Regions from separate parts of the Granulosicoccus antarcticus IMCC3135 genome, predicted to be linked through region 3. Evidence: predicted binding sites of a transcription regulator. Region 3 holds the regulator's gene; each other region holds the start of a gene.

Evidence for each region. The regulator FliA, encoded in region 3, starts transcription of late flagellar genes. The targets are predictions, from matches to a motif close to GCTAAAGTTNNNNNNNNNNCNGCCGATA.
Region 1: IMCC3135_RS04985 (methyl-accepting chemotaxis protein) is a predicted target of FliA. The motif match lies at 1,615-1,642, and genes of this name have one in related genera.
Region 2: IMCC3135_RS05705 (methyl-accepting chemotaxis protein) is a predicted target of FliA. The motif match lies at 1,816-1,843, and genes of this name have one in related genera.
Region 4: IMCC3135_RS02275 (methyl-accepting chemotaxis protein) is a predicted target of FliA. The motif match lies at 1,474-1,501, and genes of this name have one in related genera.

What each region holds. Positions count from the first base shown of each region.
Region 1 is NZ_CP018632.1:1,175,641-1,179,857, reverse strand. It holds gene IMCC3135_RS04985 (methyl-accepting chemotaxis protein) at 1-1,540, opposite strand, end outside; gene IMCC3135_RS04980 (alpha-glucosidase) at 1,708-3,375, opposite strand; gene IMCC3135_RS04975 (ABC transporter ATP-binding protein) at 3,403-4,217, opposite strand, start outside.
Region 2 is NZ_CP018632.1:1,332,567-1,336,783, reverse strand. It holds gene IMCC3135_RS05705 (methyl-accepting chemotaxis protein) at 1-1,780, opposite strand, end outside; gene IMCC3135_RS05700 (DUF4091 domain-containing protein) at 2,084-3,844, shown strand; gene IMCC3135_RS05695 (4-phosphopantoate--beta-alanine ligase) at 3,869-4,217, opposite strand, start outside.
Region 3 is NZ_CP018632.1:6,404,864-6,409,080, reverse strand. It holds gene IMCC3135_RS27665 (sigma-54 dependent transcriptional regulator) at 1-455, shown strand, start outside; gene IMCC3135_RS27660 (MinD/ParA family ATP-binding protein) at 757-1,680, shown strand; gene IMCC3135_RS27655 (RNA polymerase sigma factor FliA) at 1,694-2,422, shown strand; gene IMCC3135_RS27650 (DUF4339 domain-containing protein) at 2,432-2,872, shown strand; gene IMCC3135_RS27645 (GGDEF domain-containing protein) at 2,960-3,889, shown strand; tRNA gene IMCC3135_RS27640 (tRNA-Glu) at 3,976-4,051, shown strand.
Region 4 is NZ_CP018632.1:489,928-494,144, reverse strand. It holds gene IMCC3135_RS02285 (molybdenum cofactor biosynthesis protein MoaE) at 1-121, shown strand, start outside; gene IMCC3135_RS02280 (D-TA family PLP-dependent enzyme) at 215-1,273, opposite strand; gene IMCC3135_RS02275 (methyl-accepting chemotaxis protein) at 1,544-4,217, shown strand, end outside.

The sequences.
Region 1 (4,217 bases), 2.6 Mb from region 3:
AAACCCCATTGGTTCGTTTGAGCTGACCGGAAAACTCCGATATGACCGAGGCACCCTGCTTTGTCTTGCTGATGATATCGGTCAATTGCGCCACGGTCTTGTTGGTATCGCGCTTCAACTGATCGTAGGCTCCCAGATATTCGGTTTGCACCGTTTCAGTCAGATCACCTTTGGCCAGAGCACCTAATACCCGTTGCATGTCACCGATGATCAACTCATTGGTCTGCATCAACTGATTCATGCCAGCGACCAGTCGCCCGTAGGAACCCTCCAGCCCTTGATCGTCAATTCGGCGCGTCAGGTCCCCATTGACAGCAGCTTCCACCAGTTCCTGTACTTGCCTCTCGTTGTTGATTTCATCTGTCTTGTCGAACCATTCTGCGATGGTTCCCAGACGACTTCCGCTTTCATCAAACACAGGATTAATGACAAGCTTGATCGACAATGAGCCGAAACTGGCGCGAATCTCATGCAAGTCATCCAGACGCGCAATCATCCCACGGTTTCTCGCAGGGTCTGCATGAAAGATATCCACATTACTACCGATCAGCGAGTCTGCATTGAAGTCAGGCAATGCGGTACGCAGCTCGGACTCCGCTGAGTTGAACAGATTTACCGCCGCCTTGTTCATGTAAATGATGTCGTTGTTGACATCAGCAACCATGACATTCGCTGAGGCATTGTCCAGAGCCAGCTTCAATCGTAGTGTTTCTTTAGCAAGGGTTGATTGCGCATCTTTCATATCACGCAAGTTCAGCTGCATGCTGCGAATAGCCTGATAGATTCCCGATTCACGCTTGATCTCGGGCAAGTTTTCACTCAGATCCCCTCCTGCAATACGACCGACGATACCCAGAATAAGAGTCGGCTCCCCACCAAACTTTCTGGCAATGCTGCGCAGTGTCCCTATCATCAAAGCCGTGAGCAGCAAGGCCAGAAAAAGTGCACTAACGGAACTCAACCAGGTATACATTTTGACCTGAATGAGCTGCTGGTGCATGAAAGTTTCCACCTGACCACGCGATGCTGCAATCTCTTCTTCCAGACTGACAAGAGCACGATCAAGAGGCCCACTATCAACGACAATCAGCTGCTCGGCATCACTGAAATCTGAGCCAGCATTGTCCATGGATATCAGTTTTTCCGCGATATCCGTGTATTTTTTAACTACCTGCTGGATGTCGTCGAGAGCGCTTCGTTCAGCGGCCGACATTTGCAAGGTCCGGTAGTCTTCCAGAGCTTCACCAACGTGTTCAGCCCCCTCGCCGACCTCCTCCAGATGCTCCGCTTCCCGGTGAAGAAGAAAATCCTCCAACTCATGGGCGACGCTTCCATGGCCCAGCTCCGTATTCAATTCGGTGAGTAACCTGCCTTTGTGATCAGGCCCATCCAGAAACGCTTGCCAGTGATCAGAGTAGCCCAGGACTTCTGAACGAACGACAAGGTTGAAACTGACAATAACCATCCCGGCAAGTGCAATCGTTACAAGCACCAGATTACTTATACGCCTTATAGACCAATTCTCTAGCGGGTTTGTCATGTTTTTGATTCAGCGATGCTCTGTGCAGCCCTTGAAATTCTGGTAGTAACGGGACTATTGATCGTATAGAGCTGAATCGGCTGATCTTTAAATGACTTGATGTACAGACTGCGTTGAACAGGTTAGAAATCCGTTTCCAACCCGTCCCCACTCAATCGCAAATGCAATCAGCCTATCTGTACAAAGGCAGCACTGTATGGCGGTATTTCCAGCACACCATCTCCCAGTTCTGCATCGAAGCCATGTCCCGGCATGAGACTCAGCTTCTGGTCGGTATTGATCTCGCAGCGAACGCGTACATTGCCCATATTGAAAGCACAATAGACCGTCTGGTCTTCATGGGTACGCAGGAAACTCAATACATCACCGATGACCACGATGCCGTGCAAAGTCCCCTTGATCAGAGGCAGACAGTCACGACGAAAACTCAGAAAACGCCGGTAATGCTCCAACAGGCTGTTCTGATCTCCGGACTGGTGTGATACGGACAGTCGTTTGTGCACCTCGGACACCGGCAACCAGGGCTCCTCCGTCGAAAAACCGGCATGCTCACTTTCATGGTCCCAGACCATGGGAGTTCTACAGCCATCACGCCCCTTGAACTTGGGCCAGAAAGCAATGCCATAGGGATCCTGCAATCGCTCGAAGGGGACATCGCCTTCCGGCAGTCCCAGCTCTTCACCCTGATAGAGGCATACTGAGCCGCGCATGGACATCAGCAGCGAGGCCAGCATTTTCAGATGCTGAGCGTAATGCTTCTTGGGAATCTTCCAGCGTGTGGCGTGGCGGACAACATCATGGTTCGAGAATGCCCAGCACACCCAGCTATCGCCAGCCTCTACTTCGAACTTTTGCAGCACCGCCCCCACACGTTCGGCTGTCGGCAACTCTGCGGAAAGAAAATCGAAGGTGTAACACATATGAACCCGGTCATCGTCACGGGTGTAGTCCTGGAGAATCTGCATCCCTTGTTGAGCATCCCCCACCTCACCAACAGCAGTTGCCGCGGGGTACTCGTCGAGCACCGCACGAAAACGCTTGAGGAAATTGATGTTCTCCGGACGGTTCTTGTCAAACAGATGTTCCTGGTGGTTATACGGGTTCACTTCCGGTGCAATATCGGCGTTGCGCAGCTCGGGTGGCAGCCCCGGATTGTCGCGCAGCTCGGCATCACAGAAATAGAAATTGATCGTATCCAGGCGGAAGCCGTCAACACCACGATCCAGCCAGAAGTGCGCCACATCCAGCAGTGCATCCTGTACGTCCGGGTTGTGGAAGTTCAGATCCGGCTGCGAGCTCAGGAAATTGTGCTGATAATACTGACAACGTGTCGAGTGCCAGGACCAGCCAGGTCCGCCAAAAATCGATAGCCAGTTGTTCGGCGGTCCGCCATCCGGCTTGGCATCGGCCCATACGTACCAGTCATGACGATCATTATCCCGGCTGGAACTGGACTGTGCGAACCAGCTGTGCTGATCGGATGTGTGCGACAGAACCAGATCCACCATCACCTTCAGATCCAGTGCATGGGCGTGTTCGATCAATTCGTCAAAGGCAAACAGATCACCGAACATCGGATCAATGTCCTTGTAGTTGGACACGTCATACCCGAAGTCTTTCATCGGTGATTTGAAGAAAGGTGAAATCCAGATAGCATCTGCACCCAACTCGGCAATATGCGGCAACCGATCCTTGATACCCGCCAAGTCCCCAATACCGTCGTGATTGGAATCCTGATAGGAACGAGGATAAATCTGATAGATGACGGCTCCGCGCCACCAATCCTTATCCACCACAACATCGGGTTCGACGATACTTATTGAAGATACAATCATACTGTGCGCTTGTATTGGGTTTGAGGTTTAACGATAGAGAAGTGAGCGCCCTTCGGCAAACAGATGCACCTTGGCCGGCTCTGCGGTCATGCGCATGGTTTGCGACCGGACATCCCGATGAATGCCCGGCAGCTTTGCTATCACGGCAGACGCCCCTGGTGCTTGTGGCTCGAAGTACAACTGCGTGACTTCGCCCAGAGCTTCCGATATTTTCACGACATTCTCAAAAGCATAATTATCACTGCTTGTAGGCATCATGTCTTCTGGACGTATGCCAACATTCACAGACATGCCTTTCATATCCGGGCTGGTCGGTATATTCGCACTGATGGTGCCATTGCCGTGATTCACACTCAACTGTGTCACCTCTCCGGTTTCAATCACGGTACCTGGTAGCAGGTTCATGGCAGGTGAACCGATGAACTGGGCCACGAACTCGTTTTCCGGTCGTTCATACAGTTCCAGCGGAGTGCCCACTTGTGCGATCCCCTTGTTGGCCAATACCACGATCCGCGTTGCCAGAGTCATGGCTTCAACCTGGTCATGTGTAACATATACCATGGTTGAGTTTGGCATGCTTTCCTTCAGCTGTGCAATTTCAATACGTGTTGCCACTCGCAGGGCCGCATCCAGATTGGACAAGGGTTCATCAAAAAGATAGACCTTTGGGTCACGGACTATCGAGCGACCAATAGCCACACGTTGTCGCTGACCACCTGATAACGCTTTGGGAAGTCGGTCCAGATACTCGGTGAGCTGTAGAGTCGCTGCCACTTTTTCGATGGCAGCATCGATTTCCGCTGGTGACTTTTTCGCAAGCTTCAACGCAAATGACATATTGT
Region 2 (4,217 bases), 2.7 Mb from region 3:
CTCCGGCTCGCGCCGCTTCGATGGTCGCATTCAGAGCCAGTAGGTTTGTCTGTTCGGCGATGGTGGTAATTGTCTTCAACACGCTGCCGATATCCGTGCTTGATGCATAGAGTTTCTGCATGGTATCGCTGGTGCTTCGTGCAAGTGTCACTGCATCAAACACCACTTTATCAGCACCCAGCATACTGCCAGAGATATCGTTGATCGATGAATTCATCTCTTCAGTCGTTGTTGCGGCACTGCGCATCAGTTTGTTCACACCATCCGTGCTCCGCGCCACGGAGACACAGTGCCCGTTGGAATCGGCTGCGCTACGTTCAATCTGCACAGCACTTCTCTTCAACTGTACAGAGCAGGCAAGCAACTCAATGGTATGGGCATTGATTGCTGCAAAATCCTTGTTCAACGATGCCAGAAATTCGTTGATGGTGGCGGCAATGGCATTGAGTGACTCATCCGCCATGGCATCGATTTTCTGGCTTAGATCGCCATTAGCCGCCGATTGCACAACCTGGCGTATCTGATCTACCAGAGCACTCAGATTCTGCGCGCTCAGCACCGCAGCCGCATTGCTTTGAGTCAGCTCTTTTCCCCGAGCCAGATCGTGGGTAATGTTCTGCCACGTAAGCAAGGCCTCTGTTGAATCTGCGTCGGTGTCATGAATCGGCTCCAGATTCACATTGAACTTCTCAGAACCCAGGTCTACCCGCAGAGAGCACGGTAACCGACTTTGTTCCTTGCAACAGGCTAACAACTCCGCCAGTGCAAGCCCGCCCTGCGACAGAAAGTTCGCAGGGTCCAGAACTTTCGGCAAATGGCCTGCCACATGTAATTGGTCCGCCTCTCTGGCGGCAGCAGGGTTGGCATAAGTTATTTCCCCGGCACTATTTACCAGCATCATTGGTGAGGGGGACTGCGTAATGATGGCGCGCACTTGCTGCAAGTCTGTTCTCAGATCGCGAAAGAAGGTACCCACTTCATCCCACCGAACCTGCCGACTACCTAACGCGACACTGATCCCCTCTAACAGTGCATCAAGGTCTGCTGAAATTCTGCCAAATTCATCCTTCCTCGTCATATTCAAAGGACGAGACAAATCGCCTGATGCCATTCTCTTGAGAGCCTTCTGCATTCTATTGACCGGCACGGCTATGCTGAGTCCGGTCAGCCAACTGATCAGCAGACTGACCAGTGCCGCCACGGCGCTGATCCACAGGCAGACTCGAATCAGGTCATCGGCTTTATCTCTGGACAAGGCTACAAGAGTGTCCACAACCAGGCTGGCTTGTATGTGCAAGCGTGCCGAGATATCCAGCAAGGACTCATGGCTGGCGGCAACGCTGTCCGCAGGCGCATCCAGTAGATTCCTGGCTTCGTCAGAAAGCAATGGCATGAGCTGTTGGTTAGCAACCAGGATAGACTGCAGTTTCTGCGAAACTGGTGGCCTCAGGGTATGGATGATCGTCACGCCATCGGTGGAGCTGACAGCTAACTCCCCGCCATCAGTCATAAGGCTCAGAGTCGTTTGGAACAATCCGATCGACTGCTCGCTTTTTTCAATAGCAAGCTGCCGTGCCGGCTCTTCTGCCCGGGCGGCAACCAGCACTTCTTTAATATAGCGCTGATTGAGCATGCGCTGCCGGCCGGCGATATCGATCAACAACCCATCCTCACGCGAGGCATTGATATTATCAATCACAGCAAGGCAGGTTGCAGCCAGTGCCAGAATCAGGACGACAGGAATAACAGCCAGCTTCGCAACCAGCGGAATGTTGTTCATCGATAGCAATTGTCAACATTTCACTTAAATTGAACTAACGGCCGAGCCGCTATAATCTTGAGATGAAACGCCCGCCCCCTCACGGGCCATAAAGCACGGTACCTGCTACTCAATAACCCAGAATCGACTGAAAACTGCATGCCACTTATCGTATCGACGACAGGCCGCCGAGCACGGCAATTTTTATTGGCATTGCCGGTCCTGGCATTGTGCACTTGGGGACTGATACACAAACCAGCCCCCGTCTATGACGATAGTTGTCTGAGCAGCCCTGCTGGTCTGGTTGTCTGCGCTGCCAGCGACATGGCACGAATTACCCGCGATGGCATCAGCCAGTTGGAACATCCGCGCTTCGATCTGGCCAGCTCCAGCCCCCAGCGCCTTCACTGGACAGTGGCTCGTAATGAAACCATCGGGTTTCAGCTGATACTGCGCAGTGAAGACCTTGGCTCGACGAACCGGGTTTCAGTGGACATCGCAGACAGCGACATTCCTGCTTCGCTGTATCAGGCTCATTATCTGCGAGTGAAGAATGCGGGCTATCGATGGGGACCTGCAACCCGGGTACTACCCTATCCGGCAGATTATCCGGATGCACTCATTCCCCGGCAACAACAATGCGGAACCGATAATACCGAACTCTTCGACGCCATTCGTCTTCCTGCAAAAGGCCTGAATCAGAGTGTCTGGGTTGAGATGTACATACCCGATGATGCGCTCACCGGCGAGCACCTCATAAAAATCAAGGTAACAGATATGCTCGACGATGCGCCGGCATCCGAGTCGGACTCGCCAGTCAGCATTGAGTTACCCGTACTGCTGTCAGTGATTGATGCAACGATACCGCATCGTACAAGTATCGATGCAATTGGCGAAATCTATCGCTCCTATCGGCTTGAAGGCGTCGGTGATGATCGCAGCCAGCAGAACTGGCAACAGATGGCACAGTGCTACCAGACACTCGCCCATCAGCATCGTATGGTCTTTATCGAACGAACGCCAGATGAGCCGGTAAGCCCTCAGGATTGGCAGGATTATCTGGCCGCCTATCAACCAGCGCTCAGCGGCGAGCTCTTCAGCAAAGCGCAAGGTTATGTCGGCACAGGGACCAACACCCCCATCAGCATCTGGCGAACACCGTGGACACAGGAACATGATGTCACGGTCGAAGAATCAATGAGCGAGGCGGAACTCGCTGCCTATACACTGCGAGCTGACGTCTGGGCGGATCTGGTCAACACCAATGGCTGGCAGGACACTCGATACTTTGCCTATGCCTTCGATGAAGTTGATGGTCCGACAAAACTTGCAGAATCAGCACCTGAGCGACATCAATACATTGCCCGAGTCCATGGCGACATGCAGCATATCCAGCAAGCCATTGACAAGGGGACAACTGCCAATGGCCGCGAACAACCGGCAATCGATCTGATGTGGACCAGTCACTCCGATCCGACTGTCTGGCTGAAAGATCCGCAAACCACCCTGGTAGATCGAGTGCGCCTCTGGGCACCCAATGCACATGCTGCCAATACTCAGTTCCTGGCCCAGCGTATGGCATTGGGTGAACAAGCCTGGTTTTATCACAGTGGTCATCCTGCCGTGGGCGGACACAGTATCAACCTGCCAGGTACCGACATGCGTAGCTGGGGTGTGATCGGTGCCCGATATGGCCTGCAGGGTCAATTGATGTGGGCGGTCAATCTGGGCAATGATGAGCTGCCCTTCGCCCAACCCAGCTACAAACCTGACGATGATCGAGTCGGTAACGGTGTCATGGTCTATCCCGGCAATCAATTGCCGCGCATTGGATTCCCGGCAGCCCCGGGACCTATCCCGTCCATGCGACTCAAAGCCTGGCATCGCGGCTTGCAAGATGCGGAGCTCTACCATCTTGCCCGGCAACGTCATCCTGAAGAAGCCGATGCGTTGATCAAAACTCTGATACCCAGGGCGCTCGGCGAGGCGGTCGCCCACGGTGATCAGAGTCCGACATGGCCGAGCGAATCCGCGGCATGGATTCAGTGGCGCGATGATCTACTCGCTTTACTGTCGCGTAATTGATCTCCTCACGCGTTCAACGATAAGCTAGAGAGTGCTCTCTGCCATCGCCACATTATCGATCAGGCGGACTGCTCCGAGATGGGCTGCAACGAATCGTCGGCCCCAGCGTTCTTCACAGTAATCCACGCGAAAACCCAGTTTGTCGAGTTGTATTGAGACCTCGGAGCTCGACAGCGCTCTGTCTTGCAAAAGCACATTCAACTGCCTGGCAACAGTGAGCTCAGAGGGACTCAGACGCCGGTTGCGAGAACTCAGGGCGAGGCCATATTCGTCCCGAACGGTTTCATGCCCGATAATGATTGTCGGCATGAAATAGGCTTCGACCATTTTACTGACCAGACGATACTGCTGAAAATCCTTCTTGCCAAAATAC
Region 3 (4,217 bases):
CGCCTGCCGCGCTGATGGCACTGTGCAACTATGACTGGCCGGGTAATGTGCGTGAACTTGCCAATCTGATGGAAAGGCTGACGATCCTGCATCCCTATGGCGTTGTCGATGCGGGTGATCTACCACCCAAGATGGCACCTCATGGACGTGCTCATAATGATAGTCAGGCTGACTCGGATGTCAGCACTACCAGCGCCACGACGAGCACGGCCAGTGTTCTGCCGATGGTCTCAGGGATGCCGGCTGTGCCTTTGAACAACAAGCCAAGACTGCCGCGTGAAGGTATCGATCTGAAGCAGCACCTGACTGATATCGAAATCAGTCTGATCGAACAGGCGCTGGATGAATGTTCCGGGGTGGTGGCTCACGCTGCGAACCGGTTGAAGATCCGACGCACCACGTTGGTCGAGAAAATGCGCAAGTACAGCATTCAACGCCCCGAAGAGGTGTCGTAAGTCTGACAAAGGCGGTACCAGAGCTGCGTCGGGTTTCCGGCTAACAGCTCTGGGACCACCTCGGTTGCCGGTTCAGTACTGTATGTAGCTGCCATCTACGCTCCATGCCAGCAGTAGCGATCCGAGAATCAGGCCTCACAGGATAGGTGCTGGTTCACATCCAATTTGAGGGATGCTTCCCAAAACGCATCATTTACCCCTTGCCAGTGCCGAGACTGACGGTTAGCTGGCTCTTGGTGGTTCGAGACTTGCTCCCAGACAGCTTGAAACCGTGTCGTTATGTCATCCTGCCACTGGGCTGATGTCGACACGAACTGTCGAGGAAGTTAGCGTTGATCTCTTACCAGTCCACCTTGCGGGTTATTGCCCGGTGAATTTCCAGCTACCACCACAGCTGTCACAGCACCGTCGGCCGGTGCAGACGATCGCCGTTGCCGGTGGCAAAGGTGGTGTTGGCAAGTCCAACGTGGCAGTCAATCTGGCTGCGGCACTGGGAGTGGTTGATCATGAAGTCCTGCTGGTCGATGGCGACCTTGAGCTGGGCAACATTGATCGTCTTCTGAACTTGCGTCCCACACATACCCTGATCGACGTATTCGCAGGAACTTGCCAGCTTGACGAGGTGGTTCTGCAGGGGCCTGTCGGTGTCTCTGTCATACCCAGTGCCAGTGGTGCTGTGGGTATGTCACATCTGTCGAATGTCCAGCACGCAGGCCTTATCGGGCTTTTCAGTGAGTTGCCCACCGAGGCTGACACATTGATAGTGGATATTGCTACGGGGCTCTCAGAGAGTGTTGTGAGCTTCTGTCGCGCTGTCAGGGAAGTCATCATAGTGGTCGTTGATGAGCCACCAGCATTACAGGACGCCTTTTCTACCATACGGGCGTTACACGAACGTTGCCACGTCAGACGTTTTCGAGTGGTGGCTAACAAAACTGAAAGTTCTCGTCATGGCCTGGATCTTTATGCGGCTCTGAGTGATCTGACAGATAAACACCTGGATGTCCTGCTCGATTATTGCGGGTCTATTCCGCTTGATACACATTTGAAGCAGGCGGTTCGCCAGCAACGCGCGGTTGTCGAAGCATTTCCTCGCTCAGCCTCCGCACTGGCATTTCGCAAGCTTGCAACCAGAGTCGCACGCTGGCCACAGCCTCAGACGCCCTGTGGGCATATCGAATTTTTCGTAGAGCGACTTATTGAAGTCGCCGACGGTACACGGTGAGAGAAGAGTCCGTATGAATGCACACGCGATGTACAACGAAGTTACCACGGTTGATCCGGATGGGGTCGTTGCCGCCAACGCCAATCTGGTCAAGCGAATAGCGTTTCATCTGATGAATCGCCTGCCTCCCAGTGTTCAGGCCGAAGACTTGATACAGGCCGGGATGATCGGCCTGCTGGAGGCACACAAACATTACGACAAGTCGCAGGGCGCAAGCTTTGAGACCTATGCCGGGATCCGGGTACGGGGGGCCATGCTTGACGAAATACGTCGTTCGGACTGGACGCCTCGCTCGGTGCATCGCAAGTCGCGCGAAGCTGCCGAGGTGTTACGTGACATCGAACAAGGCAGTGGACGTGAGGCCAAGGCGAAAGTGGTTGCCGATAAACTGGGCATCGCGCTGTCGGCCTATCATCTGATACTCACTGAAAGTTCGGCTGCTCATATATTCAGCTTCGATCAACCTGATGAGCATACCGGCGAGACGATCGCTTTGCCGCAAAGTGCCGAGGCCAGTCCAGGCGACCAGGTCGAGTATCAATCCTTTCGCGAAGCTCTGGCAATGTCGATCAAGAACTTACCTGAGCGTGAAGCACTCGTCATGTCGCTGTACTACGATGATGATCTGAATCTTCGAGAAATCGGCGATATTCTGGGCGTCAGTGAATCGAGGGTTTGTCAGATTCATGGTCAGGCTCTGGTTCGCCTGAAGGCACGCATGACTGAATGGACAATGAAGTAGGTCACTATTATGGTCACTGATGAATCTCAATGGTATGTGCAGAAAGGCTCCCGCGTTCAGGGTCCCTTTTCGACGACAGAAGTCGGACGTTTTTTGCTGCTGGGGCGCGTCAGGAATACCGATCGTGTCAGCCGCGACGGCGAACTCTGGGAGCCGGTAACGCAGGTGCCCGAACTGATTCCCGAAGAACTCCTGAATCTACAGTCAGACGATGGCTGGAATACATTTCTGAAAGTGCGCGAAGGCGAAGATGAGCGCCGCAGTGACACCGTTGTCAAACAAGAGCGTCGAACCTTTCCCGACCCGGTGCCGCAACAACTGCGTGACGAATGGCAGGCGCCGCCGCCGCCCATGTCACAAAGTGTGCTGCCGTGGTCATTATTGGGAATTACCCTGGCCGCTCTGGGAGTGGTTCTCTACCTGAATGCGGTCGTTGGTGTAACGGGGTAGTTCATTTTTGTGAATAGTCCAGTTCTTTTTTGGTCCACTGCTTGCAGGATTATGCTTCCCTGAATCCTCTATCCTGACGTGGTTTTCATGATCGCTCTCAGTTCGAAGCAGACCGCAGTAACCCCATCCGATATCCTGAGCCAACAGCGCCTGGATACTCAGTTGAAGCAACTTGAGTTCAACGCCTTGCTATTTCGCAAGCTGGACCTCGAACGCTTGTTCGAATGTCTGCTGACGGAAGGGCAGAGTTTCGTAAAATTTGACGGGTTGCAATATCTGGCCGCTGATCGCGGCGTGGATATCATGCTCGGATTCAGTCGTCAGCACCGTCAACGCTTCGAATTGAAGCTGGGTGAGCACTCATTGGGTGAAGTCATCCTGATGCGCTCCAGGGCCTTCACGGCACGTGACGCACGCGACGCTGAACGTTTGGCGGAAAGTCTTGTGTATCCGCTGGACAATGCTCTTGAGCATCACAAAGCCATCATGAAGGTAACAACCGATCCTGCGACCGGGCTGCGCAATCAGCTGGCGCTGGACGATATGCTGCCCAGAGAGATCCGGCTGGTGCGTCGGGTTGAGCAGCCCTTGTCTGTGATCCTGCTCTCAGTTGATTATCTGGATTCGATTGCATCGGATCATGGCGAAGCCGTTGGCAAGGATGCATGGCTTTCGGTTGCCACCACTCTGAGTGGTCGACTGCGCCAGAGCGATCTGATCTTTCGCAGCGATGACGATAACTTCTGCATCCTGCTCAACCAGACTGATCTGGAGGGAGCTCTGATACTGGCAGAGCGTTTGCGGCAGGTGGTGGATCACTGTGTCAGTTTCGACAATGTGCAGTTTGTTCTGACAGCGAATGCGGGTGTCACTGAATTGAGTGAGGCCGATGATGCTGTTTCGGTACTGGCCAGAGCCGGCGAGGCACTGCGCGTAGCGAGTGAGCTGGGGCCTAATCAGGTACGTGCCATCGCGGCTGAGGTTGTCTGCGAGAACGATGATTCAAAAGAATTCTGATTTTTTTCACAACAAATGCACACAGCCTCTTTTTTTTGCGTATACTACGGTCCTTCGAAGGCGTCGGGTAACACCGGCAACACAGCGTCCCCTTCGTCTAGTGGCCTAGGACACCGCCCTTTCACGGCGGTAACAGGGGTTCGAGTCCCCTAGGGGACGCCATCTTTCGTTGCGATTTACGCAGATCACGTAGTAATCAAAGTGATCTGCGCAACGATGATAAAGCGTCACCATTACTCTCGAGCCACTATCGTTTATCAACCTGTATTACTACAGGTCTGACGCTCACCCTCAACCAATCTTGTACTTGCCAGACTCTGGCTTTTTC
Region 4 (4,217 bases), 1.9 Mb from region 3:
GGCCTTCGATGCCTGCCGCTTTCTGATGGAAGCCCTGAAAAGCCGGGCCACCTTCTGGAAGAAAGAGACCCTGCTCAATGGCGAAACTCGCTGGGTCGAGAAGAATACCCCCGGCCACTAGTAGTCCAACCGGAAGATATTTTCATGTTCAGCGAGCCGCAGTGTGCCTCCCCGCCTGCGTTGCCTCTCCTTGACGTACCCGGCTGCCAGTCAGTCAGACAAGGCAGCCGCGTGCGGCCACAGCGACGGTCTCTTCGATCAGACCGTTACGCACCAGGTGCACAGAGTCGAACAGATTGCTGACCACGCAGACATGATTGGGAATGATCCGGATCTTGTCGCCCACTTCGGGCATCGACTCGCACGCGGAAAAATCCAGCACACCGTGCTCTTCATACAGCTTTTGCACCAGAGCGTCCGGATACTCCAGCACATGACCGTAGCCCGGGGCGTCACAGAAGTCGGCCGCCAGTGCCTTGGTACCCGCATCGATAACCGCACGGCCTTCAGCCGGGCAGCTGATCACCGTAGCCAGAACGCTCAGGGCACAATCGGAGATTTCGCAATGCCCGTAAGAGACTTGCATGCGATCATTGTAGATATAGGTACCGCAGCGATGTTCGGTGGCCAATGTGACATCGCCCGCAAATCTCAGGTCGGGAGTGCCGCCGTTGGAGACGCACTTGACCTTGAGCCCCGCATCCAGCAATGCCGCTTTGGCACGTGACAGACTGGCATTGACATCGCTTATCTCACCGCGCGGGGGATAGGTCATGATGCCGCCAAATGAAAGACCTTCGCTGGCTTTGATCCGCTTGGCCAGCTTGACAGCCTTTTTCGCACTCTGCACGCCACAACGTCCACCACCAGTGTCAATTTCAACCAGCACCGAGAGCTTGTGATTGCTGTCCGTGAAAGCGGCGCTATAACCATCGATAACGGTGTTGTTGTCAGCGGCCACTGCAATCTGAATTCGATCATGCAAAGCCTTGAGACGCTTCAGCTTGCTGGCTCCCAGAATGTTGTAGGACACAAAAATGTCATCCAGACCGGCGTCAGCCATCACTTCGGCCTCACCCAGCTTCTGACAGGTAATGCCTCGGGCACCCAGCTCGATCTGCCGCTGCGCAAAGCGCGGCAGCTTGTGAGTCTTGATGTGCGGCCGCAGAGATAGACTGATGCCATCGGCCATTTGTTGGGCTCGCTGCAGATTGCGCTCAACGATGTCGAGTTCGATCAGAACCGCAGGCGTCTCCGCCTTGCTAGCTTTCATGTCAATCAGTCTCCTGAGGACGGGCTGGGACCAAATTGTCCCGACTCGCCAGACTTTGGTGTACTTAACGCCATGATTCTATAGCTCATACGCCAACGATGTAATCAAATTGGCTAATTAATCGCACAGCCTGTCATTTTGAGCCGGCACTCGGCAGTGTTACAAATGAAACCCTGCAATCGTCAGCCATCACCGTCTACGGAACGGTTTCGTAGAGCCGTGCCGATAAGCACAGGTATCGCACGTCGTGATTCATCTGACCTGAGAGCCATGAAATACCTGAAATTACGATGCAAGTTCGTGTTGATCATGGCCCTGCTGTGTGTGCCGACTGCGGTTGCAACTGTACTACTAGGCAACGTACTGACTCGATCCATCTATTTGGCTGAAATGGAAGTAGCCGGTGCGCAGTATCTCCAGCCGTTGAACCAGCTGGAGAAACTGATGGGCTTGCACCACCTTGCCCTGCTCGAAGATGCCACCAGGCAATCAGGAAAACTGCAGCGCAGTCAGGACAATATCCGCAAGAAGATGGCCGACATAGAGGCTGTTCACAAGCAACTAGACTCACTGCCGGAGCTGAATTCGACCTACACCACCCTGCGCGAATCCGTGGAAGAATTTCTGCGCTTACCCTTCGATACAGCACTCTCGGCGCGCGAGCTTGTCCACCATGAGGTTCTGCATGCCCTTGAACAGCATTCGCGCAGAGTTAGCGACAATTCCAACCTGATTCTAGACCCCGATCTGGACAGCTACTATCTGGTGGATGCAACCCAGATCCAGCTACCACCACTGCTGACGCGACTTTATGAATATCGCAGTATCGCTAGTGCAACGCCCGACACAGAGCAAAATTGGGCACAAGCCGGATCCAGACAACAACTGCTTCATATCAACTTGCAAATACTGGAGGCCATGCTTGAAAAAGTTGATAACGCGATCAATGCTGCCACCCGATACAACCCATCACTTGATGCACTTCTGAGCTCGTCGACGCAAAATTTTCTGACCACCGCAACAGCAGCTCTCAAGAACGCAGAACTGGCCTTGATTGATAGTGATTCAGCTCTCATGCAGGCAAGCTTTGATGAGATGGACAGGACAGCCGCACTGGGATACAAATTGCAGAGTTCGGTCAACAGCCAATTACAAACAACGCTGCAAACCAGGATATCTCAGGACAAAACCAGACGTAGCATTATGCTTGGCAGTGTTCTGGGGGTCGTCATGATCGGCGTTTTCTTCACCTTCAAGGTGGGATACGAAATACTGCGCACCCTGCGTGAAGCCAACCGGGTTGCCGCAGCCATCGCCGACGATCGCTTTGACAACAAGATCGATATTCATTCTGGTGATGAGACTGGCACGCTGCTCAAGACCCTGGCCATCATGCAAAAGAACCTGCAGCTGCGTATATCGCAGGAGCGTCGACTACTTATCCATAATGGCCGGATGAAACAGGCACTGGACAGCATCTCCAGCGTCGTGCTGTTCGCCAATACCAAGGACAAGATCGTCTACTGCAATACCTCTGGATACAATTATTTCGCAGAGTATGAAGAACAACTGGCATGCGACTTACCCGACTTCAACATGTCATCCCTGATCGGCTTGCCAATCAAATCCCTCTGCCCGAACTGTCCGAGCCAGGCGGTAGCACCGGATGGCCTACTCCAATCGAGAACATCAGAGCGCACCCTGGGCAATCGCATCGTCAGACTCTCACTCAACCCGGTTTATGACGAGCAAGGAGAACCTCTGGGAACCGTCATCGAGCTTTATGATCGAACTGAAAAGGCGGCTATCGAGTCTGCATTGAGCAACGATGTACACGCTGTTGTACAGGCAGCGTTGGTGGGTGATTTGTCAAAACGGGTTGATGGCACAGGCAAACCGACGTTTCTGGTTCCCGTTTACGATGGTATCAACGACATGCTGGAAATCTGTGGCACCGTCATCTCAAGTGCCGGTCAATTGTTCAATCGCATGGCTGATGGCGATTTCAGTCACAACATGACTATCCCGAACGGCACCGAACTCAAGGGTGATTTCGGACAGCTGCAACGCGATGCCGAAGCGACGGTGCTGCAGCTCACCGCCATGATTGCGCGTATAAAATCCAATGCTCTGGTACTGAGCACCAGCACCAGCAAAGTCATCGATGTCAATATCAGACTGGAAAGCGAGGCGTTATCGGCCTCTGACAAAGCCTGCAATGTCTCCTCGGGTGCCACCTCGATTTCAGACCACGTCGACACCATTGCCAGCGCTGCCAAAGAGCTGAATGCCAGCATCAATGAGATTGCAAAAAACACACAACGCTCGAATACCGTGGCGAGTGAAGCGGTAACACTGACCCAATCTGCAGATTCCAATGTTGCGCAGTTATCGCGCTCCAGTCATACGATCGGCAATATGATCAAAGTCATCAATTCCATTGCAGAGCAGACAAATCTGCTGGCATTGAATGCCACGATCGAAGCGGCTCGCGCCGGCGATGCAGGTAAAGGCTTTGCGGTGGTAGCCAACGAGGTCAAGGAGCTGGCCAAGGAGACGGCCAAGGCGACCGAGGATATCAGTGTTCAGATTCATACCATTCAGCTGGACAGTGAGAGCGCCGCTATCGGCATTCGGGCCATCGACACCATCGTGCAACAGATAAACCAGTTGCAGCTGGGCACCGCATCGGCCATGACACAACAGACTTCCACCACCCAGGACATCAGTCGATCAATAGGCTCTGTTGCCAACAACTCCAGCGGCATGTCCGATCAGTTGGCAGAGCTTGTCAGTGGCACCCGCAATACGCAGGAATCAGTAAATGTTGTGAAACAGGAACTCATGCGCCTGAGTGAAGTTGCCACCAACATGCAACAGATGGTTGATCAGTTCAAACTGACCGAGTCTCACGCTGAGACGCCTGAAACAACTCCCAGGCGTA